4 regions of the Acidovorax sp. FW305-C-20-28 genome follow, and region 3 is predicted to be linked to each of the others. Evidence: predicted binding sites of a transcription regulator. Region 3 holds the regulator's gene; each other region holds the start of a gene.

Region 1 (5,902 bases), on a different contig from region 3:
TGCCGGCGGGCCAGCGGCGACCGGCACCTTCGTAGGTGGCCTGGCGTAGGAAGCTGGCCGGGGTGTGCCCCTGCGGTACCACCTCATCCGGGTACTGGTAGCGGATCTCGTCCAGGCTGAAGGTGCAGCGCTCGGCGATGCGCACGGTCTCGTCCATCAGTTCTTCGGGGTAGGTCTGGGCCAGTCGCACCCGGCTGCGCAGGTGCCGCTCCGCGCTGCGCTGCAGCTCGTAGCCGCACTCTGTCAGCGGCTTGCCCACCCTGGTCGCGGTCAGCACGTCCTGCAGCGGTTTGCGGCTGCGCAGGTGCATGAGCACGTCGCCCAAGGCCACGAGCGGCAGTTCGGTCAGGGCCGAGAGTTCGCGCACGCGGTGCAACCACAACTCGTCGTCGATGCGTCGGTTCAAGTCCACGCCGAGCCAGGCCCGGCCAAGAAAATGCGTCAAGGTCCACTGGCCCAGTTCCTCCAGCTGCGCATCGCTGGCCTCGCGGCAGGGCGAGACCACCAGCAGGCAGTCGGCCAGCGTGTCGCCTTCGATGTCCGCCCGATGCAGCAGGTAGGTGCCTTTCTCGGACGAGCGTCGCAGGCGGGTGACGAACTGGCACAGGTTGCCGTAGCCGTTCATGTCTTGGGCCAACACCACCAGGGTGAAGGGTAAATCCGCCTGCACCCGAAACTGCGATCCGATCAGCAGCTGGATGCCTTGCTTCTTGGCCTCCATGTGCGCACGCACCACGCCGGCCAGCGTGCATTCATCGGTGATCGCGATGGCGCTGTAGCCCAGCTCCTTGGCGCGCTCGACCAGCTCCTCGGGCCAGCTGGCGCCGATGAGAAACGAGTAGTTGGAGACGCAGAGCAGCTCTGCATACAGGGGAAGCGCCATACAGCCTGCTCACGGGTGCGGGTAGGGTGTAGGTCGCTCAGGCGTAGCGCCCGTGCAGGAACCAGCCGGTCTCGTCGTTGGCCAGGCGCTGCTGGTAGATCCACAGCCGGCCCGCATGCTGGCTCTGGGCCACCCAGTAGTCGCGCTGCACATTGGTCTGCTGCGCATCCGCACCTTCGCCCACGCGGTGCCACCAACCGCCCTCGACGCGGTCGGGACCCAGCAGCATCACCAGGGGGCCCTGGTAGATAGGGCGGTGGTCGCGCTCGGCCAGGCGCAGTGGCTCCTCGAAGATCCAGTCCGGCACCGGCAGCTGGCACGGGCCCGGGGCGGCGCGTGGCCTTGCCTCTTCTGCGCCGGGCCAGCGCTGCATCCATTCGGGCCGGTGGTCCTCGGCCAGCAATGGACGCACCACCTCGGCCTTGCCGATGCGCGCCTGCACGCGCTCCAGCACCAGCCAGGTCGCTTCGCCCTGGCGAATGGTCTCGGGCAGCAGTGACTTGCTCTCCTGCTGGATCGGGATGGTGCGGACGGCAACGAGTTCGATATCGCCCGCAGGAGCCTGCAGCTCGACCTTGGCCAGGTGTTCGTTCAACAGGCGGCTCAGGTGGTCCACCGACTGGGTGGGCTCGGCCGTGCCCACGGTCAGCTCGCCGCCCGTGCCGGCCGTCTTGGCCCGCATGACGTCGTGCCACCAGCGCAGGGTGAACGAGGTCACGCCCATGTGCCGGGCCGCCAGCCAGCTGGACATCTGCATCAGCAACCGGCGGGCCCCGAACATCAGCGCAGGGGCATGCTCTACGCGGAACTGGAATTCCAGCCTTGCGCTGAAGGTCTCCGGCAGTAGCACCCACTCGTAGGCCTCGGGCCGCAGGCCATAGGCCTGGTCCAGCCGGGTCAGTAGGTCCTTGTCGAAACGCCGGCTCAGGCCGCCGCGCGGCAGCTTGCGCACATCGCCAAGGCTCCTGCAGCCCAGGCGCTGCAGCGTGCCCAGGTGGGAGGCTACGGCCGTGATGGTCTCCAGCGGGAGCTTGTCCAGGATGGAGGACAGCGGGCCTGCAAAGCCGTCGCACACACCCGCGCGCACCAGGGCCAGCGCAGCCGCGCCCGTGGGCGCCCAGGCGATGCACTCCACGCCCAAAGCCGTGCCTTCCTCTTCGACCCGCTGGCGCAGTTGCTCCTGCCCCCCGAACAGGCGCGCGCTCGCCCCCACTTCGACCAGCACAGCCTCCTCCAGCACTGCCACCCGCGGTGAAAACTGCAGCGCCCACACGGCGAGGGACGGCAGGTCAATGGGGATGCAGGACGCGCTGTGGGTGCTGGATGGTCGCAGTGCGGCCCAGATCCCGAGCATCGGGGGCCTCCTCGCGCGAAAGAGAAAACGATGTGGAGCGCAGCAGGCGCGGCGGCAGCACCTTGCGCAGCTGCGGAGGGATGGCCTCCAGCTCCAGGGCGTCCGGGCACGGCGTGCCGCGGCGCTTAAGGATCTGCACGTGGATGTTCCAGCCGGAGCCCAGGGAGGCCAGCAGGCGCAGTGGTGCAGGCGAAGCCTCCCGCTGCGCACCGATTGGCCGGAACAGGAACACCGGGGACTGGCAGGACTGCGCGTGCACCTGCAGGCGGCGGACTTGGTCCGCACGCGCCTGGGGCAGCCAGGCCAGCACAGCGCCACGGGGGTTGGACTTGACCAACTGCTCGGTGATCCAGAGCCGATCTGCGGGCGCCTTGGCGCGAATCCACACCAGGCGGTCCGGGTGCACGCCGCGCTGGGCCAGGCCTCCGGCATGCGGGGGCAGCGGGGGCGAGACCAGCAGGATCTGGCCGTCCCCCTCCATCAGGGATGGAATGCAGCCGCCCAGCAGGCTCCATTCGCACAGGGGCGCCTGAGGCGACAGGACTTCCGTCAGGGAGCGAGTTGGCCAGCCGCCCCCGGGGAGCGAGGCATCCAGGCTGTCGAAGCCGGTCGGGATCGTGGGATGGTTCTGGTGGGCCAGGTCGTCACCCGTCCAGACGGACTCCCGCACGCTGAGGGGAAGGTGCTGGGTATCGAAGGAGCGGACGGCGGCTGGCATATCGAAATACTGTAATTAAATACAGTATACGGACAGCCCTACTGACAGAAAAGAGGTCGCCGAGGGCAGTTGAAGGCCATTGCGCGCGGTTCGCACTGAAAACGATAGCGGGGGAATCAGGGCCGGCGCGGGAGGATCAAATGTTCGGCAGCAAAGGAAAAATTTCTGCGAACTTGAGGCAGAGGAGGCGCCTCTAAAATCGTCCAATGACCGACCTGCTTCCTTCGCCCGCAATCCTTCTGGTACCGGTCTGGTATGGCGGGCCGCCGGACGAGATTGCGCTGCCGTTCCCCAATACGCACTACGAAGTCGAGCACCAGGGGGATCGCACGCAGGTGCGGGTGGCGGTGTCGAAGGCCGTGGTCTACGACGGGATTGGGCCGGCCGAGGTGATTGATCCTGCCCAGCGGGTGCACACGACGTCGCTTGCCAAGCCGGTGTAGGGGCCCCTGAAGGCTCCCGATCGGACCGAGCAGGGCGCGTTCGTTTCTACGGCCGGGTGCGGTTCCACTCGTCCAACAGCTTCCGCAGCAGCAGCTTTGCCAATGCCTCAGGATCCTCGTCCACCTGGGCTTCCTTGGGCGGCGCTCCCGCAGTGAGGCAGGTGAGCTTCAATCGCCCGTCCTTCACGGTCCAATCGCCGATGAACCCGTCCAGCTCGACTTGCCCGCTGGAGGCGCCAGCATGTCTGTCGTTCATAGGAATCCTTTCGATTGGGAGTTGCTGAAGAGGGCATGCAGCTCGACCAGCCGTCGGGCCAACGCCTCGGTATCGCGCCGCATGTCACCTGCTGGCACGCTGCCAATCGAGACGTGCTCATACCAGATGTGAAAGCCCGTTAGGTCGGGAAGTGGGTTCTCGGCGGCTAGGCGGATGGCCTCGACGATGCTCGTCGCCTCATAGTTGCCCAGGTGCTGTGCGCCTTCCATCACATGGGCCCGATAGTCGCCGGACGCGATCTTGATGAGGTGGAGGGTGAGCAACATGGATGCGATGGTAGGTGCTCAGTCGCTGGTGACGCTGACAACAGCGCCGGTCACAGCCTGGGCGGCTTCCCTACCGGGTCACCGCTTTCGTCTTCCACCTCGCCTAGGTTGATCTCAGAGGTTTAGAATTTGCACTATGGTGGTGAGCCTAGATGCGTCAGGATTGCGGGTTTACCCTTGATTTCGATCAATGGTCAGCCTCGGGGGGAATTTCCGACACCTTGGGATATCTCATCTGCCAGGGAGCGTAACAGCGGTACATACCTGGTGGCAATCTCTCGCTCAGAGACGGCGTTCCCCTGCATAACGAGATTGATCGCTCCAATCGCATGCTCGCCAATGCGGATGGGCAGGCCAACGGCGGTCACACTGGCTTCCGACGCCCATTCCCCTCTATTGACTGCATAGCCACGGCGCCGAGTGTCGCGAACGATCCGTTTGATGAGCGGCGCATCCCTGGCCATCTCGCCAATGGCATCCGAACGTTCACCCAGGAGCACCAGCGTAGCCTCGCGCTCCTCTTCAGCACACCAGGATAGCCAGGCCCGCCCAAATGAAGAAACGAGCATTGGGATGCGGATTCCAATGGTCGCGCGGTGCTGGGAGAGCATACTGACTCGGTGGGTGACTCACGCACGAGACGGCCTACCGAGGTATTGAGCGGGTGGACCAGTACTTCAAGCTGACCATGACGGCCAGCAGCATTGTGCGGATGGCGCGAATACTCAGGGCGATGGGAGCGCAGGCGAGCAAATAGGGGGTGAAAAGCGGTCGATGCCCACCGCGAAGCGGTATCAAGGGTTGGTCAAACAATCCGTTTGCTGAGCGCCTGCAACTTACAGCGGGGCCGTTCGGTGGCAAGTAGTGAATTTCAACAGCCTGCTAACCCGAATAGGGAGGCAGACAGAAACTGGCCGCATTGGATCGCATATCTCGAGCTACTCCTTTCAGCGTTCGCACATGTAAGCTACCACAGAGAGAGTGTGGGACCGTCGAACCCCGATAAGAGAGCTCAAGCTCGAATCACAATCCCTGCCAACCACTGGTACAGCGGAATGCCCACGAGCAAATTGAACGGAAAAGTGACGCCCAGCGATAGCCCGATGTAGACCGCAGGCCTCGCTTCGGGTACCGCATGTCGAAGAACTGCAGGCACGGCAATGTAGGAGGCACTGGCGGCAAGCACTGCGAGCAGTGTTGCATCCTGCGTCCCCAGGCCCGCCACGCGCGCCAGTCCCAGGGCAAGCATCGCGTGCACAACGGGCGCAAGAAGCGCATAGGCGAAGAGAGATGTCGGCAGCGAGCGCAGACCCGCCATCTGGCGCGCCGTCAGCAAGCCCATGTCCAGCAGGAAGAAGGCTAGCAAGCCCTTGAACAAATCGCCTGTGAACGGCTGCATTGCCTTGGCGCCGGCGGGGCCCGATACCAAACCGACCAGCAATGCCCCCACCAGAAGAACCGTACCACCATCGGTAAGTGCTTCGCGCAACACCCCTGGGGTGGACGGGCGAGCGACTCCTGCCAAAGCCAGCGTCGCAGCACCCGAACCATCGGTGGATAAGGCCCGGCTACGGGCCCACTGCGCGCTGACCAAAGCCAACACGATCGCGGGCGACTCCATGAGCGCCATTGCCGCTGCCATGTAGCCACCTCCCGGACTGCCCTGGGAGTCAAGAATGTGAGCCGCCGTCACGAAGGTCACCGCGCTGACGCTGCCATAAGTGGCAGCGACGCCTATGGCATCCATTGGCGGCAGCGCGCGCTTCAGAAACTGCCAGTCCAACAGCGGGATCACGATGGCCAGGAGCACTGCGCATCCCAGCGCAGCAACTACTGTCGCATTCAAACCGGTCTGACTCAACGCAAAACCGCCCTTCAGCCCCAGGGCCATCAAGAGGTAGAGCGAGAGAAATCGAGATAGAGGGGGCGGCACCTCAAGATTGGAGCGCAACAGTCCTGCG
Region 2 (5,902 bases), on a different contig from region 3:
CGCAACGTGATCTGGTTGGCGGGCGCGGCCAGGGGCGTGCGCGCCAGGTTCTCGGCCAGCAGGCGGCGCAGGTGGGCCAGTTCGTGCGTGGGCTTGGCCGTGCGCACAGGCAGCGCATGCCAGGGCGCGATGGCCACGCCATCCACCCGGCGCAGGTCGTGGCGCCAGGCCAACTCCAGCGCCAGCACGCCCTGCTGGCGCGCCTGCAGCCAGGCCTGCAGGGCCGACAGCAGGCGGCTGGCCGACCACAGCAGCGCATCGGCCGAGGTGGCCAGCGCGGGCAGCTCGGCCGTCAGCTCGAAGCGCTCGGGCAGCTCCACCCAGGTGTGGTTGTGCGCGATGTGGCCGTAGGCCCGGTCCAGCGCCAGCAGCACGGCCGCGCCCAGGCGCCGGGCCACGCCATCGCGCGGCAGCGCGCGCAAGGCCCCCCAGGTGCGGCAGCCCATGCGCGCCAGGCTGGGCAGGTGCGGGTGCAGCGCCGTCAGCGTGTGCAGCGGCAGGCCATCGGGCAGGTGCCGGGGCACGGGCTGGCCCGCCAGGCGCAGGCGCAGCAGGGCCAGGGCCTGCAGCGAGGTGGGGGCTTGGGCAAAGGGGGTGGGCTGCGCACCGGGAGCGCCTGGTTCGCCTGACTCGGGTGACGATGCCGCCGCCTCCAACGGCCACGCAGGGCCGCGTAACTGCAGTTGCGCCAGCAGGGCCTCACGGCCGCCCCACAGGCGCTCGGTGGCAGACACTTCGAGCAGCAAGGCCTCGTTCTCCAGCCGCGCTACGCGCGGCGTGAACTGCAGCGCCCACCAATGCTCGTGTGGGGCCTGCGGCAAAGGCTGGCGCTGGCCGGCAGCCAGCGCCGGCAGGGCCACACCTGGGCCAGCGGCGCCATCAATGGGGGTGGGAGGCAATGGCCATGCGATCCAGTGCATGCAGCACACCTCCTGCAGGCAGGCGATCCAGCCAGGCCGCCCCTGGCAGCACCACGGCAGGCCGCGCTGGCTGTTGCGGCTGCGGCGATGGCAGTGCACGCCGCCCCTGGCCGCGCGCTGCCGATGCGGCCAGTACCCGGGCCAGCGCCGGGTTGCTGGCCGGCAGCACCAGGGGCTGCTCCATGGGCGGCCCACGGCGCTTGAGCACCTGCACCTGCAGCTCGGCGCCGCCCGATGCGGACACGGTCTCGACCCACAGCCGCAGCGGCGCAGGCGATGCCTGCTGGCGCACCTTGGCCGGGCGGAACACCCACAGCAACTGCCCCATCTGCGCGGCCGCCAGCTGCAGCCGCCGCAGCGACTCGGGCGCGGCCTGCGGCAGCCAGGCCAGCACCGCCTGCACATCGCGGCAGCGCAGGGCCTGCTCGGCCGCCCAGAGCGCCTGTGCTGCAGACGGGGCCTGCACGCGGCACAGCCGCGCTGCATCCAGCCCGCCCGCGCGCAAGGCGGGCGCAAAGGGCTCATGGGGCGGTGCCACCAGCACCACGGCCCCCGGCCGTGCGGCCGTGGCCTGGGCCAGGGCTGGCAGCACCAGTTGCCACACATGCAGGCCCGTAGCCGGCTGGAGCACTTCCGTCATGGCCCCCAGGGGCCAGCCCCCGCCGGGCAACTGCGCATCGAGGCCGGCATGCCCCGTGGCCTGCACCCGTGCTGCGGCGGATGTGCCCAACTGGTCGGCCAGCCACACCCCTGCCAGCCGGGGCGGGGCACCAGCGGGCACGGAACGGAGGGGGACGGCGGACATGAGCGAGGCAACCCGGGATGGACATGCACAGGGTCAGACACAAAGGTGCGGCTTGCGCACCCCACCCCGGGGCGTCCAGCGCAGCAGGGCTAGGGGGGCGATGAAATACTGTATTTTCATACAGTTATCGTACCCCTATTCCGCTGCCCGCAGCTGCTTTTCAGAGCATTCCTGCGGGGCATTGGCTGCCACGCCCAAAAAGGGGCGCCGTTGGCCATGGCCAAAAGAAAAGGCCTGCGCAGTGGAGGCCCTGAAATGACAAAAGGCCTGCAGAATTGCTTCTGCAGGCCTTGCCAATAATGGTCGGAGCGGCGGGATTCGAACTCGCGACCCTCTGCTCCCAAAGCAGATGCGCTACCAGGCTGCGCTACGCTCCGACAGCTCGTATTCTAACCCGGGAAATTTCGGGTTCTGGCCAAATGCGCGCTTTTTTTGATTTTTTTGCAGCGACTGCACCGGACCAGGGTTCCATCGGCAGTGCTGTCCTGCATCCAGGGGCGATGCAGACTGCGCGACGGGGCAAACTCAACCAACTCTCTTTCTACGACAACACTGCGCAGCGCCGGGCCAGCGATCTGCGCGGGCAGCAAGCACATGTGCTGCGGCCCGATGGCATGCCCGCCTTCAGCGGCTGGTCGGGCCTGGGCCGCGGCCGGCCAGGTGGCGGAAGGTGATGCGGCCCTTGGTCAGGTCGTAGGGCGACATTTCCAGCGAGACCTTGTCGCCCGCCAGGATGCGGATGTGGTGCTTGCGCATCTTGCCGCCGGTGTAGGCAATCAGCTGGTGACCGTTGTCCAGCGTCACGCGAAAGCGCGAGTCAGGCAACACTTCGGTCACGGAGCCTTGCATTTCAATCAGTTCTTCTTTGGCCATGTTCTCTTGTCTTTTCAAAAATCAAAAAATCTGGTGATCGGCGCCTGAACGCTGGGGCATCCACCACGGCCGATGCAGCGTGGTCGGGCTCGACACACGGTGCGTTGCGGGCGGTGGGAGTCGCTGCACCCGGGGCGCAGATCAGGCAGAGGGCCGGGGAGACGGCTTCAATGGACAGGCAGAGCGCTGTGCAGAGCCTGTCGATTGTACCGCGATGTACCCGCCCTTGCCTATGGCGCAGGCGCCGCAGTGTCGCGGCGCGGCACCAGGGGGCCGTCAGGCCGCGGGATCACGGCCCTGCACGGCCACTTCCAGCGTGCGCACCAGGTCGGTCTGGGTGATGATGCCCACCAGGTGCCCGCCCTCGTCGACGATGGGGATGTGGTGGTGCCCGCCCTGCGAGAACAGCGGCACCAGGTCCATGGCGTGCTGGGCCACGCGCGCCACCTGCACAGGGTGCGACATGATCTCGCCCACGCGGGACGGCTGGCCGCCGCGGCCCTTGACGAGGGCGCGCAGGCGCTGGCCCAGGCCTTCGTGCAGGTCGAGGTTGGCCAGGCGCATGAAGTCGGCCACCGTGACGATACCCACCACCTGCCGATCCGCATCCACCACGGGCAGGGCCTTGATCTTCTCCAGGCGCATCAAGGTCCACGCCTCCTTGAGCGACACCCCCTGCTCCACCGCCATGGCCGGCCGGGACATGATGTCCACGCAGCGCACATCGCCCAGCGTGCGTTGGAAGGCGGCACGGCCTGCCAGCTCCAGCAGGCCCTCCAGGTCGGCGCGGCTCACGTCCAGCACCTGGTTGTAGTGCGCCAGCGCGGCATCCACGTCCGATGCCGCAAACGCCCCCTTGGCCACGGCCGTGCGCGCCGGCGACTGCTGCGGGTGCGGGTAGCGGCGCCCGGTCAGGCTGTTGTAGACCACCCCTGCCAGCAGCAGCACCAGCACGTTGAAGAGGACCGGAAACACCGCCAGGTGCAGGCCATCGCTGGCCGTCAGCACCACGTACAACGCCATGGAACCGCCGGGCGGGTGCAGACAGCGCAGCGGCACCATGAGTGCAATGGCCAGGCCTACGGCCAGCGCGCCCGCCACGGCCGGGTCGGGCACCAGCGCCGCACACCCGGCCCCCACCAGGGCCGACAGGGTGCTGCCGCCCAGCACCGGCCAGGGCTGGGCCAGCGGGCTCGAGGGCATGCCGAACACCAGCACGGCGCTGGCGCCCAGCGCGCCCAGCATCCAGGGCCCGTGGGCATGGCCTGTGCCCACCCACCAGCGGCTGAGCACTGCCGTCAGGAAGATGCCCAGCACCGCCCCCACGATGAAGCGCAGATGCTCGCGGCCATCGATGCCCAGCGGGGCCGGCCAGAAGTGGCGCAGCCAGCGCACGATGCGCACGCGCGCCGGCAAGCGGGGCACTGGGGCCCGCAGGGCCGGGGATGGGGTTGGATCGGACTCCGGTGCAGGAGCAGAAGGCTGGGATGGCTGGGGCGATGGGGCAGACATGGGACGGAACATTCGCACACGGGCAGGCGCGGCCCCTGCCGCACAGGACGCCGAACACATGCCATGCTGCATGCAGCCCGCCATTTTGCCGGGGACTGGCCTGCCATGCACCAAGCGGGTGCAAGCCAGCCATGGCACGATGGGCAAGAAGCAGTCCGCCCTATGCTCGAAACTACCTAGCTCCCGGGGGTAAACAGCCACCCAAGGCTGCAAAAACATGATCTATACTGCATGTACACCGATGTTAATGCAGTTTACTTCACCTATTTTTGAGCACCATCCGTGCCATGAAACAGGGCTCTCGCGGTGTCGGAAGGACCTCTGCATGCCAGCGCCGGTACGGGTAAGCCATAGGTTTTCACCACAGGGGCTTGGAGTTAAATTACTTTAAGCCTAAACAAAGGAGACACTCCCCATGACCACTCGCCGCCTTGTCATCAGCCGCAGCGCAGCCCTTGTCGGCGCCGCCTCCACGGGCCTGCTGCTGCCCTCCATCGTGCGGGCCCAGAGCGGCAAGGTACGCGTGGGCTTCATGCTGCCTTATACGGGCACCTTTGCCCAGTTGGGCGTGGCCATCGAGAACGGTGTGCGCATGGCCATCGACCAGCAGGGCGGCAAGCTCGGCGGGCGCGAGATCGAGTGGTTCAAGGTGGACGATGAGTCCGAACCCAGCAAGGGCGTGGAAAACGCCAGCAAGCTGGTGCAGCGCGACAAGGTGGACGTGCTGATCGGCACCGTGCACTCGGGCGTGCAGATGGGCATCCAGAAGGTGGCGCGCGACACCGGTGTGCTCAACCTGATTCCCAATGCCGGCGTGCATGCCGCCACGCGCGCGCTGTGCGCCCCCAACGTGTTCCGCACCTCGTTCAGCAACTCCCAGCCCACGCTGGCGCTGGGCAAGGCCATGGTCGAGAAGGGCCACAAGAAGGCCGTCTGGATCACCTGGAAGTACGCGGCCGGCGACGAAGCCTTCGAAGGCTTCAAGCAAAGCTACACGGCCGCGGGCGGCACCATCGTCAAGGAACTGGGCCTGCCCTTCCCGAACGTCGAGTTCCAGGCACTGCTGACCGAGATCGCGGCGCTCAAGCCCGATGCCGTGGCCTGCTTCTTCGCCGGTGGCGGCGCGGCCAAGTTCATCAAGGACTATGCGGCCGCCGGCCTCAAGGACAAGATCCCGCTGTACGGCTCGGGCTTCCTGACCGAAGGCGTGCTGGACGCTGCCGGCCCGGCGGCCGACGGCATCATCACCACCATGCACTACAGCGACTCGCTGGAGACGCCGCGCAACAAGCAGTTCCGCCTGGAATACGCCAAGACCTTCCGCAGCCAGCCCGACGTGTATGCCGTGCAGGGCTACGACACCGGCCTGCTGCTGGTGCAGGGCGCCAATGCCGTCAAGGGCGACATGGCCGCCAAGCCCGCGCTGTACAAGGCGCTGGAGAGCGCCGTGATCGACAGCCCGCGCGGCAAGTGGACCATGAGCAAGGCCCACAACCCCGTGCAGGACATCTACCTGCGCGTGGTCGAGAACAAGGAAAACAAGGTGGTCGGCGTGGCGGCGAAAGCCCTGTCCGACAGCGGAGCAGGCTGCCGCATGGCGTAACGCGCCGGTGGCCGCTGGCGGCAGGCACCTGCCTGCGCCGCCTTGGCCCTGCGGGATTTGACACAATGGAATTGCCTGCCGGCATGGCAGGCCAGTCCTTCGTGCGCCCGGACTTTGCGGCCACCCTCTGGATTCATCCCTCCATGACCCTCAGTACCTACCTGCTCTACCTGGCCGCCGTGGCCCTGC
Region 3 (5,902 bases):
GTGGACGGGGTCCTGGAGCAGCGCCTGCGCGATGCCATCGCCACAGTGGTGCAGGAGCAGACGCGTTCGGTGCTGCCGCGCCTGCGCGAGGAGATCGAATCCGTGGTCCGCCACGCGGTGTACGAGGCCGTGGCCGATGAGCTCGCCGGCAGCCATGCCGCGCCGACAAAGGGATGACAGGGTATTCCCCTGTGGTTTCTCTCACATTTACTCGTGTTCCCTAGTGATCTGGCCCGTAAATTGCGATATGTTCGCCTGCGTTGAGACACAAGAACATTTCTCAGCGTTTATCTTTACTGGAGATTGATATGCAATTGAAGTTGAAACTGACCGTGGTTGCTGCTATCGCAGCTGCTGCTGGTGTGGCCTCTGCACAAGAGCAGGTGGTCAAGATCGGCCACGTGGCTCCGGTTTCCGGCGCTCAAGCCCACTACGGCAAGGACAACGAAAATGGCGCACGCATGGCCATTGAAGAGCTGAACGCACAAGGTGTGACGATCGGCGGCAAGAAGATCAAGTTCGAGCTGCAGGCAGAAGACGACGCTGCGGATCCGAAGCAAGGCACGGCTGCTGCACAGAAGCTGTGCGACGCCAAGGTTGCTGGCGTTGTCGGTCACCTCAACTCCGGTACCACCATCCCCGCTTCCAAGGTCTACAACGACTGCGGCATCCCCCACGTGACCGGCGCGGCCACGAACCCCAACCTGACCAAGCCAGGCTACAAGACCACGTTCCGCATCATCGCCAACGACAACGCCCTGGGCGCTGGCCTGGCTGCCTACGCCGTGGACACCCTGAAGCTCAAGTCGGTCGCCATCATCGACGACCGTACGGCTTACGGCCAAGGCGTTGCCGACGTGTTCAAGAAGACCGCTGCCGCCAAGGGCATGAAGGTGGTGGACGAGCAGTTCACGACCGACAAGGCCACGGACTTCATGGCCATCCTGACCGCCATCAAGGCCAAGAACCCTGACGCCATCTTCTACGGCGGCATGGACCCCCAAGGCGGCCCGATGCTGCGCCAGATGGAACAGCTGGGCATGGGCAACGTGAAGTACTTCGGTGGTGACGGCATCTGCACGGCCGAAATCGCCAAGCTGGCTGCCGGCGCCAAGACCCTGGCCAACGTGATCTGTGCCGAAGGCGGCGCATCGCTGGCCAAGATGCCTGGCGGCACGGCCTGGAAGGCCAAGTACGACGCCAAGTACCCCAACCAGTTCCAGGTGTACAGCCCCTACACCTACGACGCCACGTTCCTGATCGTGGACGCCATGAAGCGTGCCAACTCGGTCGACCCCAAGGTCTACACCCCCGAGCTGCTGAAGGCCAACTTCAAGGGCGTGACCTCCACGATCGCCTTCGAACCCAACGGCGAAATGAAGAACCCAGCCATCACCTTGTACAACTACAAGGACGGCAAGAAGACCCCTCTGAACTAAATCACGGCTTGCCTTCAACCGGCTAACGTCGTTGGGGAGCCTTGCCGTGCTACAGCACTGTCTGCGGCTCCCCGCCTAGTTATCCGGCTGAATGCAATCCGTGCGGGTGCGCTGCCTTCGGGTGGTGCCCTTCAGAAACAAAAAAGGCTTCCTTCGGGAAGCCTTTTTTGTTGGTGACCGCCGTGTTGCGGCGCTCGTGATTGCTTGCTAGCGCCGCACCTGCAGCGAACCGGGGTTCACGATGTTGGTCGGCGTGCCCTTGATGAAGTTCACCACATTGTCGAAGGCCGCACCAAAGTAGAGCTCGTAGCTGTCCTGCTCCACATAGCCGATGTGCGGCGTGCAGATGCAGTTTTCCAGCCGCAAGAGGGCATGGCCCTGCAGGATGGGCTCGCTCTCGAACACGTCCACAGCGGCCATGCCGGGTCGGCCGCGGTTCAGTGCCGCGATCAGGGCATCGGGCTCCACCAGCTCGGCGCGCGAGGTGTTCACGAACAGCGAGGTGGGCTTCATGCACGACAGGTCTTCGAGCGAGATGATGCCGCGCGTCTCGTCGTTCAGGCGCAGGTGCACCGAGATCACGTCGCACTGCGAGAAGAACTCCTCGCGCGTGCTGGCGGCCTGGTAGCCATCGGTCAGGGCTTGCGCGCGCGAGGCCTCGCGGCCCCAGACGCGCACGTTCATGCCGAAGGCCTTGCCATAGCCGGCCACCAGCTGGCCGATGCGGCCATAGCCCCAGATGCCCAGCGTCTTGCCGCGCAGCACCGAGCCCAGCCCGAAATTGGAGGGCATGGATGCGGCCTTGAGCCCGGATTGCTGCCAGGCCCCGTGTTTGAGGTTGGAGATGTACTGCGGCAGCCGGCGCGTGGCCGCCATCACCAGGGCCCAGGTCAGCTCGGCCGGTGCCACGGGTGAGCCTACCCCCTCGGCCACGGCGATGCCGCGCTCGGTGCAGGCGGCCACATCCACGTGGTTGCCCACCTTGCCGGTCTGGGCGATGAGCTTGAGGCGGGGGAGTTTCTCGACGAGCTGGCGCGTGATCTGGGTGCGTTCGCGCACCAGCACGATGATGTCGGCATCCTTGAGCCGCACCGACAACTGTCCCAGGCCCTTGACGGTGTTGGTGTAGACCTTAGCGGTGTAGGCGTCAAGCCGGCTGGCGCAATGGAGCTTGCGCACTGCATCCTGGTAGTCGTCGAGGATCACGATGTTCATCCCGACATTGTGCCTTGGCGCGCCGCAGTCTTTGCGTCCCAAGCCCCGTCGGGCGTGCTGCATTTGCAACGCTGCGTGAATGCCCGGGCCCTGGCGGCGCAGAACGGGGTCAAAAGGGCTTGGTGCAGCCCTCGCGGCCAACCCCAGGCGGGCGGAGCAGGGGCGTCGGAAGGTCCGGTGCCGCACGCGCTGAGGGGCACGCGTGGCCGTGCACTCAGTGCTGCAGCGCCTCGCGCGCGGCCATGCGGTCGAGCTCTGCGCAGACGTCGGCCATGCGGCCAGAGATCACGAGGCGGCCGGCATCGGCGCCCGAGGCCGCCGTGCGCAGCACGCGCACCACATGGGGTGCCTGGGTGTGGCCGTGCGCAGCGTCGGTGCCTGGGGTGGTGCCGTGCTGCAGGCCACGTGCTCCTGCTGCAGTCTGCATGGCCTCGTCGCGCGGCATGCGGGCCGCAGCGGGGCATGCGGGCGCTGCGTGGGCGGGCACTGGCACCTTGCAGGTGCGTGCAGGCCGTACCGTGGCGCCGTGGTCGTACCCGCCACGTATGGCGGGCTGCAGCCAGCGTGCCAGTGCGTGCAGTGGGTGGGAGAAGGCCGAGAGGGTCAGGGAAGCAATTCGCATGTGAAGACTCCGAAGGTCGGTGGTGAACACAGGCAGGATTGCGAAGACAAGTGCGCAGCCCAGGGCTGACCAGCGGCGGCGCCGAAAACCGGCACCCCGCCCGCCAAACGCCCGCCACCTGGGCGGCGCAACGGCGATTACATGAGCATGGTGTTGCGAATCAGGCCGACCGCCAGGCCCTCGATCTCGAAGGTTTCGCCGGGCTGCACGGTGATCACGGGGTAGTCGGGGTTCTCGGGCAGCAGCTCGATGCCGGTGGCCGTGCGGCGCAGGCGCTTGACGGTGACGTCGTCGCCCAGGCGGGCCACGATGATCTGGCCATTGCGCGCCTCGCGCGTGGACTGCACGGCCAGCAGGTCGCCGTCCATGATGCCGGCATCGCGCATGGACATGCCACGCACCTTGAGCAGGTAATCGGGCTTGTGCTGGAACAGGTTGTTTTCCAGGCTGTAGGTCTGATCGACATGCTCCTGCGCGAGAATGGGCGAACCTGCGGCGACCCGGCCGATCAGGGGCAGCACCAGCTGCGACAGGCCGGGAATGGGCAGGCTGAACTGGGTGCCGCGCGCTGCATTGATGGAGCGCACCGTGTCGCCACGCAGGCGGATGCCGCGCGAGGTGCCGCTGACCAGTTCGATCACCCCTTTGCGGGCCAGGGCCTGCAGATGCTCTTCTGCCGCATTGGCGGATTTGAAGCCCAGCTCGGTCGCGATCTCGGCGCGGGTGGGTGGGGCGCCGGTACGCGCAATGGCGGTCTGGATCAGGTCCAGAATCTGTTGCTGGCGGGCCGTGAGCTTGGGGTTGTCGAGCATGGTGGTTTCCAGTGGGTGCCGGTACAGTGGCAAATGACTGTCTTTTAATCCAGTAACTGTATTTTTCACCAGTTTTTCGGAGTATGCAAGTGAGTGCGCAAAAAATTGTGGTTCTGGGTACGGGCGGCACCATTGCCGGCACCGCTGCGCAGGCGGGGGACAACATCGGCTACACAGCCGCACAGGTGGGGGTGGGCGAGCTGCTGGCCGCGGTTCCGGGGCTGGAGGCCTTGGCCGGCGGGCCCTTCGTGGTCGAGCAGGTGGCCCAGATCGACAGCAAGGACATGGAGCACGGCGTATGGCGTGCGCTGGCGCAGCGCTGCGCCGAATGCCTGGACGACCCGGCCGTTCGCGGCATCGTCATCACCCATGGCACCGACACCATCGAAGAGACGGCTTGGTTCCTGCATTCCGTGCTGGATGCCAGGAAGCCCGTGGTGCTGACCTGCGCCATGCGGCCGGCGACGGCGCTGGTGCCCGATGGCCCGCAGAACCTGCTCGATGCCGTGGCCGTGGCCACCACGCAGGGTGCGCAGGGCGTGGTCGTCGTGGCGGCCGGCACCATCCATGGTGCCCAGCGCGTGCAAAAGGTGCACCCCTACCGGGTCGACCCCTTCAGTTCCGGCGACGCCGGGCCGCTGGGCTGGGTGGAAGAGGGCGCGGCCCGGCTGGTGCAGGCCTGGCCGCAGTCTGCTGGCGCCAAGGGTGCGGGTGCCCTCACGGCAGTGCCTGCCGATACACCCTGGCCCTGGGTGGAGCTGGTGGTCAGCCACGCGGGTGCCAGCGGCCGTGCCGTGGATGCGCTGGTGCGCGAGGGCGTGCGGGGCCTGGTGGTGGCCTGCACGGGCAATGGCACCATCCACCATGCACTGGAGGCAGCGCTGCTGCGTGCCCAGGCCGTGGGGGTGCGCGTGGTGCGTTCCACGCGTTGCAGCGAAGGCCAGTTGCTGCCCACAGCCGGCGATGGCCTGGCCGCCATGCCCGGCCTGTCGCCTGCCAAGGCCCGCGTGAGCCTGGTGCTTGATCTGCTGGGCTGACAACCCACCATGTTCACTGCCCTTCGCTCCCACGTATGGGCCTACCCGGCGCTGGAGGTGGTGCACATCGTGGGCATTGCACTGCTGCTGGGCAATCTGGTGCTGCTCGAGCTGCGGGTGTTTGGCTGGGGCGCGACCATTGCGCCCCGCGATCTGGCGCGCCTGAGCCTCTCGCTGGCGCTGTGCGGCTTTGGCCTGGCAGCCCTGTCGGGCCTGGTGATGTTTGCCACCCAGCCGCAGGAGCTGCTGTCCAACCGGGCATTCACCCTCAAGATGCTGTTGTTGATGCTTGCCGCCTGCAACGCGGCGTGGTTTCATGGGCGCGGTTCACTCGCGCGGCTCGATGGCCTGGCGCGGGCGCAGATGCTGCTGTCCACCCTCATCTGGCTGGCCGTCGTGGCTTGTGGTCGCTGGATAGCGTACTTGTAGCCCCCTGAGTCGCTTCGCGCCTTCCCCCTCAGGGGGACGCCACCGGTGGCCTGGCAAAGCCAGTTCCACGGTGGCGCTGATTGGGTCTGTGCCAGTTGCATAGGTCGAGGGCTGTGGGTGGGGTGGGGGCGGAGACCGCTTTTTGCAAAGGAGAAGTTCCATGTCCGTACGACGTCGTCAGTTGGTTCTCGCTGGCTTTGCCTTGCCTTTGGTGCCTCTTGCAGCCCATGCCCACCACGGCTGGAGCAGCTTCGACGCCGACCGGCCTATCTATCTGGAAGGCACGGTGCGCAAGGTGCGTTGGCAGAACCCGCATGCCGAGCTGGAACTGGAGTTGCCCGCCGCCCT
Region 4 (5,902 bases), on a different contig from region 3:
CGTTCACGGCCGGGTCGGTGAGCTTCTTCTCTACCGAGCGCTTGGCGTCGGCGCTCACGCCGAAGCGGGTCGCCGTGGCCGGCATCACCTGCATGAGCCCCACCGCGCCCTTGGGCGAGACGGCATCGGCATCGAAGCCCGATTCCGTGGCGATCAGCGCCTGCAACAGTTCGTAGTCCACGTCGTGCCTGGCCGCAGCGGCACGCAGGTGGTGCTTGACGCGCTTGTAGTCCGGCGCGATGTCGAAAAAGGCCAGCAACCGCGCCCCCGCCGGCGGCAGGGCATGGGGCAGAGGCCGCACGTCGGAGGGCCCGTCGCGTGTGGAGTCGAACTCGTTGCCCTTGAAGAACAGCTGGTAGTTGGCATCCACCTGCTCGGACGCGAAGTGCGTCACGCCGCGCGCATCGACAAAGGCCCAGAGGTCGGCGTGGGCGGCCGTCTGCGCCAGGCCCAGCACCAGGCCTGCGCACAGCAGTCGCAGCCGCTCAGATGTCGATCTCGACCGCATCACCATGCAGTTCCATCAGCTCGCGCCGCGAGGCCGCCTCGCCCTTGCCCATGAGCTTGGTGATCAGGCCCTCGGTCGCGGCGAAGTCCATGCCGCCCAGTTCCACGGGCAGCAGGCGGCGGGTGTCGGGGTTGAGCGTGGTTTCCCACAGCTGCTCGGCATTCATCTCGCCCAGACCCTTGAAACGGCTGATCTGGCACTTCTCGCGCGCCACGCCGTCCTTGGCGCATTTGTCGAGGATGGCAGTGAGCTCGCCGTCATCGAGCGCATACATCTTGGCCGCGGGCTTCTTGCCGCGCGCGGGCACGTCCACGCGGAACAGCGGTGGTCGCGCCACGTAGATGTGGCCGGCCTCGATGAGCTTGGGGAAGTGGCGGAAGAACAGCGTGAGCAGCAGCACCTGGATGTGCGAGCCGTCCACGTCGGCGTCCGACAGGATGCAGACCTTGCCGTAGCGCAGGCCCGAGAGGTCGGGCGTGTCGTTCGGGCCATGCGGGTCCACGCCGATGGCCACCGAGATGTCGTGGATCTCGTTGTTGGCAAACAGGCGGTCGCGCTCCACCTCCCAGGTGTTGAGCACCTTGCCGCGCAGCGGCAGGATGGCCTGGCTTTCCTTGTCGCGGCCCATCTTGGCGCTACCGCCGGCCGAGTCGCCCTCGACCAGGAAGACCTCGTTGTGCGCGATGTCGCGGCTTTCGCAGTCGGTGAGCTTGCCGGGCAGCACGGCCACACCCGAGCCCTTGCGCTTTTCGACCTTCTGGCCGGCCTTCTGACGCGTCTGTGCGGCCTTGATGGCCAGCTCGGCGAGCTTTTTGCCGTAATCGACATGCTGGTTGAGCCAGAGTTCGAGCGTGGGCCGCACGAAGCCCGAGACCAGGCGCACCGCGTCACGCGAGTTCAGGCGCTCCTTGATCTGGCCCTGGAACTGCGGGTCCAGCACCTTGGCCGACAGCACGTAGCTGGCACGGGCGAACACGTCCTCGGGCAGCAGCTTGACGCCCTTGGGCAGCAGGCTGTGCAGCTCGATGAAGCTCTTGACGGCATTGAACAGGCCATCGCGCAGGCCGCTTTCATGCGTGCCGCCAGCGCTGGTCGGGATCAGGTTGACGTAGCTCTCGCGCATGGGCTGGCCGTCTTCGGTGAAGGCCACGCACCAGGAGGCGCCCTCGCCCTCGGCAAAGCTCTCGTTGTTGCGGTCGGCATAGCCCTCGCCCTCGAAGAGCGGGATCACCGGGTCGCCACTGAGGGTCTGCATCAGGTAGTCGCGCAGGCCGCCCTTGTACTGCCAGGTCTGGGTGTCGCGGGTCTTCTCGTTGACCAGGGTCACCGACACGCCGGGCATGAGCACGGCCTTGCTGCGCAGCAGGTGGGTGAGCTCGCCCATGGGCAGCGCGCTCGATTCGAAGTACTTGGCGTCGGGCCAGGCGCGCACGGTGGTGCCCTGCTTGCGCTCGCCAGCCTCCAGCGCGCGCGCCACCAGGGGCTCGACCACGTCGCCGGCCGAGAACACCAGGCGCGCGACCTTGCCTTCGCGGTGGCTGCTCACTTCCAGCCGAGTGGCCAGGGCGTTGGTCACGCTCACGCCCACGCCGTGCAGGCCGCCCGAGAAGCTGTAGGCGCCGCCCTTGCCCTTGTCGAACTTGCCGCCCGCATGCAGGCGGGTGAACACCAGCTCGATCACCGGGGCCTTTTCCTCGGGATGCATGCCGAAGGGGATGCCACGCCCGTCGTCCTCGATGCTGACCGAGCCGTCGGTGTGCAGCGTGACCTTGATCTTCTTACCATGGCCGGCCAGCGCCTCGTCGGCGGCGTTGTCCAGCACCTCCTGGATGATGTGCAGGGGGTTGTCGGTGCGGGTGTACATGCCCGGGCGCTGCTTGACGGGCTCCAGGCCCTTGAGCACGCGGATCGAGCCCTCGGAATATTCGCTGGCGGAAACGGAAGACGGTTTGGCAGACATGCGGCGGATTGTAGTGCGGCGGCGCAGCAAAAGCTGTATGAAAAAACAGGTATTTGCCTGTAGAAAGACCGGCAACTGTACTGCTTGGCCGTGTGCCGGCAGATTGCGGCCAATCTGGCTACATTCTGCGCATGTCTTTGAATACTCCGAAACTGTCCATGTTCCAGGTGCTCGCGTGTGGCGCAGCCATCGTGACCCTGTCCATGGGCACGCGCCACGGCTTCGGCCTGTGGCTGCAGCCCATCACCCAGGAAATGGGCTGGACGCGCCAGACCTTCGCGCTGGCCATCGCCATCCAGAACCTGTCCTGGGGCCTGATCGGCATCTTTGCCGGCATGGCGGCCGACCGCTTCGGCGCCTTCCGCGTGCTGCTGGCCGGCGCCGCGCTGTACGCCGCGGGCCTGGCCGGGATGGCCCTGTCGCCCACGCCCCTGCTCTTTGCGCTGACCACGGGTGTACTGATCGGCGCCGCCCAGGCGGGCACGACCTACGCCGTGATCTACGGCGTGCTGGGCCGCCAGATCGCGCCGGAAAAGCGCTCCTGGGCCATGGGCGTGGCCGCAGCGGCCGGCTCCTTCGGCCAGTTCCTCATGGTGCCCATGGAGGGCTGGCTGATCGCCAACCTGGGTTGGCAGCAGGCGCTGCTGGCGCTGTCGCTGGCGGTGCTGCTCATCGTGCCCCTGGCCTTCGGGCTGCGCGAGCCGGGCTTCAAGGGCTCGGCCCCGGTCAAGCGCGACCAGACCGTCGCCCAGGCGTTGTTCGAGGCCTTCCGCTACCCCAGCTTCACCCTGCTCATGGCCGGCTACTTCGTCTGCGGCTTCCAGGTGGTGTTCATCGGCGTGCACATGCCCAGTTACCTCAAGGACCATGGCCTCTCGCCCCAGGTGGCGAGCTATGCGCTGGCGCTGATCGGGCTGTTCAACGTGTTCGGCACCTACATCGCCGGCACCCTGGGCCAGCGCCTGCAAAAGCGCTACATCCTGGCCTTCATCTACTTTGCGCGGGCCGTGGCCATCGCCATCTTCCTGGTGGTGCCGCTGTCGCCGGCCTCGGTCTACATCTTCTCGGCCGTCATGGGCACTCTGTGGCTGTCCACCATTCCGCCCACCAATGCCACCATCGCCCAGATCTTCGGCGTGCAGCACCTGTCCATGCTGGGCGGCTTCGTCTTCTTCAGCCACCAGATCGGCAGCTTCCTGGGCGTCTGGCTGGGTGGCTACCTCTACGACGCCACGGGCAGCTACGACATCGTCTGGTACATCGCCATCGCCCTGGGCGTGTTCGCGGCCCTGGTGAACCTGCCGGTCAAGGAAAGCCCTATCCAGCGCAGGGCCCCGGTTCCTGCATGATGGCAGGCTAGAAACACCCAATCCCCATGCCTGCCACGCCCGAACCGACACCCTCGCACGCCCCGGCCCTGCCGTTGGTGTGGCGGGTGCTGGCCTGGACGGCCTCCATCCTGGCCTGCCTGGCGGTGTTCGGCCTGTACACGGCCCCGGAATTCATGGTGCTGCTGGCCGACAAGGTGTGGAGCTGCTTCTAGCCCTGACCTCGGGGCACCCGATGCTCTTATTTTCATAGCAAAACTCACCTACGGATGCACGGATCTGACCACCCTTCGGACTGGGTGCGCCGCTGGTCGCACCTGATCGCCCCGGGCAGCACGGTGCTAGATGTGGCCTGCGGTGCCGGGCGCCACCTGCGCTGGCTGCATGGCCTGGGCCACCCGGTGGTGGGGGTGGACCGCTCTCCCGAGGCCGTTGCTGCAGGCGCACCCTACGGCGAGATGGTCTGCGCCGACATCGAAAACGGCCCCTGGCCCTTTGCCGGGCGGCAGTTCGGCGCCGTGGTGGTCACCAACTACCTGTGGCGCCCGCTGTTCCCCACCCTGCTGGCCAGCCTGGCCCCAGGCGGTGTACTGGTCTACGAGACCTTTGCACACGGTAACGAAACCGTGGGCCGCCCTGCCCGGTCCGAATTCCTGTTGCAGCCCGGTGAATTGCTGGCCGCCTGCGCCGGCCTGCGCACCGTGGCCTACGAGGACGGCTTCCTCGAAGAACCCGCGCGTTTCGTGCAACGCATCACGGCGGTGCGGGAACTTGGGGGTACCGGCGAGCCACCAAGACATCGGCTGGCCAGCCGGGCTAGTTAGAATGCTCTTTTATCCCGTTCACCCCTGCGGACATGACATCTTCCTCCGTGCCTCTCACCGGCAGCATCGTCGCCCTCGTCACCCCCTTGCATGAGGACGGTAGCGTCGACTACCCGGCGCTGCGCAAACTGATCGACTGGCACATCGCCGAAGGCACCGACTGCATTGGCGTCGTGGGCACCACGGGCGAGTCGCCCACGGTGAACGTCGAAGAGCATTGCGAGATCATCCGCGTGTCCGTGGAGCAGGCCGCCAAGCGCGTGCCCATCATGGCCGGCTGCGGCGCCAATTCCACGGCCGAGGCCATCGAACTGGCGCGCTTCGCCAAGAAGGTGGGCGCTGACTCGCAGCTGCAGGTCGTGCCCTACTACAACAAGCCCACGCAAGAGGGCCAGTACCAGCATTTCAAGGCCATTGCCGAGGCCGTGGGCGACCTGCCCACCATCCTGTACAACGTGCCCGGCCGCTCGGTGGCCGACATGCAGCACGACACCGTGCTGCGCCTGGCGCAGGTGCCCGGCATCATCGGCATCAAGGAAGCCACGGGCAATATCGAGCGCGCGCAGTGGCTGATCCGCGAAGCCCCCAAGGGTTTTGGCATCTACTCGGGCGACGATCCGACCGCCGTGGCCCTGATGCTGTGCGGTGGCCATGGCAACGTGAGCGTGACGGCCAACGTGGCCCCGCGCCTGATGCACGAGCTGTGCGTGGCCGCGACGAGCGGCAACGTGCAGCGCGCGATGGAGATCCAGTTCCAGCTGATGCCCGTGCACAAGCAGCTCTTCGTCGAAGCCAACCCCATCCCCGTGAAGTGGGCCGTGGCCCGCATGGGGCTGTGCGGTGGCACCCTGCGCCTGCCCATGACCCCGCTCACCCAGGCCAATGAGGCCGTGGTCGAAGCGGCCCTGCGCTCGGCCGGCCTGATCTAACAACCCGGGCTGCGCCCGAACCCTGACACTCCAAGGAACTTCGCGTGAACGCTGTTACTACCCGTGCGGGCCTGCTGGCCCTGGCCGTGGCCCTGTCTGCCTGCTCCGTCCTCGAAGGCGACAAGATCGACTACAAGAGCGCTGCCAAGGGCTCCACGCTGGAGGTGCCTCCCGACCTCACGCAGCTCTCGCGCGATTCCCGCTACAACGTGCCCGGCGGCGCCGTCTCGGCCGCTGCCCTGCAGGCCAGCCAGGCAGCCCAGCCCTCGGGCACGGCCAACGCGGCCGCCACGCAGCTGGGCGACGTGCGCATCGAGCGCGAGGGCAACAAGCGCTGGCTGGTGATCGACCGC

Evidence for each region. The regulator LexA, encoded in region 3, represses DNA repair genes until DNA is damaged. The targets are predictions, from matches to a motif close to ACTGTATNNNNATACAGT.
Region 1: the regulator LexA is predicted to act here: its motif matches at 2,964-2,981, upstream of imuA (translesion DNA synthesis-associated protein ImuA).
Region 2: the regulator LexA is predicted to act here: its motif matches at 1,833-1,850, upstream of imuA (translesion DNA synthesis-associated protein ImuA).
Region 4: the regulator LexA is predicted to act here: its motif matches at 2,501-2,518, upstream of AC3WOH_RS21095 (DNA topoisomerase IV subunit B).

What each region holds. Positions count from the first base shown of each region.
Region 1 is NZ_JBYSYM010000022.1:35,505-41,406, forward strand. Features, by position in the region: gene AC3WOH_RS22975 (error-prone DNA polymerase) at 1-883, opposite strand, end outside; gene AC3WOH_RS22980 (Y-family DNA polymerase) at 921-2,237, opposite strand; gene imuA (translesion DNA synthesis-associated protein ImuA) at 2,173-2,955, opposite strand; gene AC3WOH_RS22990 (hypothetical protein) at 3,162-3,398, shown strand; gene AC3WOH_RS22995 (hypothetical protein) at 3,445-3,654, opposite strand; gene AC3WOH_RS23000 (hypothetical protein) at 3,651-3,941, opposite strand; gene AC3WOH_RS23005 (IclR family transcriptional regulator domain-containing protein) at 4,136-4,552, opposite strand; partial or broken gene AC3WOH_RS23010 (IS5/IS1182 family transposase) at 4,579-4,698, shown strand; gene AC3WOH_RS23015 (sodium-dependent bicarbonate transport family permease) at 4,954-5,902, opposite strand, start outside.
Region 2 is NZ_JBYSYM010000023.1:87,616-93,517, forward strand. Features, by position in the region: gene AC3WOH_RS23845 (Y-family DNA polymerase) at 1-920, opposite strand, end outside; gene imuA (translesion DNA synthesis-associated protein ImuA) at 880-1,725, opposite strand; tRNA gene AC3WOH_RS23855 (tRNA-Pro) at 2,026-2,102, opposite strand; gene infA (translation initiation factor IF-1) at 2,350-2,598, opposite strand; gene AC3WOH_RS23865 (HPP family protein) at 2,875-4,110, opposite strand; gene AC3WOH_RS23870 (ABC transporter substrate-binding protein) at 4,526-5,713, shown strand; gene AC3WOH_RS23875 (LysE family translocator) at 5,779-5,902, shown strand, end outside.
Region 3 is NZ_JBYSYM010000003.1:39,051-44,952, forward strand. Features, by position in the region: gene AC3WOH_RS05245 (hypothetical protein) at 1-177, shown strand, start outside; gene AC3WOH_RS05250 (branched-chain amino acid ABC transporter substrate-binding protein) at 309-1,439, shown strand; gene AC3WOH_RS05255 (D-2-hydroxyacid dehydrogenase family protein) at 1,647-2,654, opposite strand; gene AC3WOH_RS05260 (hypothetical protein) at 2,869-3,276, opposite strand; gene lexA (transcriptional repressor LexA) at 3,414-4,088, opposite strand; gene AC3WOH_RS05270 (asparaginase) at 4,172-5,125, shown strand; gene AC3WOH_RS05275 (hypothetical protein) at 5,135-5,554, shown strand; gene AC3WOH_RS05280 (DUF6152 family protein) at 5,715-5,902, shown strand, end outside.
Region 4 is NZ_JBYSYM010000019.1:47,156-53,057, reverse strand. Features, by position in the region: gene AC3WOH_RS21100 (lytic transglycosylase domain-containing protein) at 1-508, opposite strand, end outside; gene AC3WOH_RS21095 (DNA topoisomerase IV subunit B) at 486-2,468, opposite strand; gene AC3WOH_RS21090 (MFS transporter) at 2,600-3,817, shown strand; gene AC3WOH_RS21085 (hypothetical protein) at 3,844-4,011, shown strand; gene AC3WOH_RS21080 (class I SAM-dependent methyltransferase) at 4,066-4,620, shown strand; gene dapA (4-hydroxy-tetrahydrodipicolinate synthase) at 4,653-5,549, shown strand; gene bamC (NlpB/DapX family lipoprotein) at 5,594-5,902, shown strand, end outside.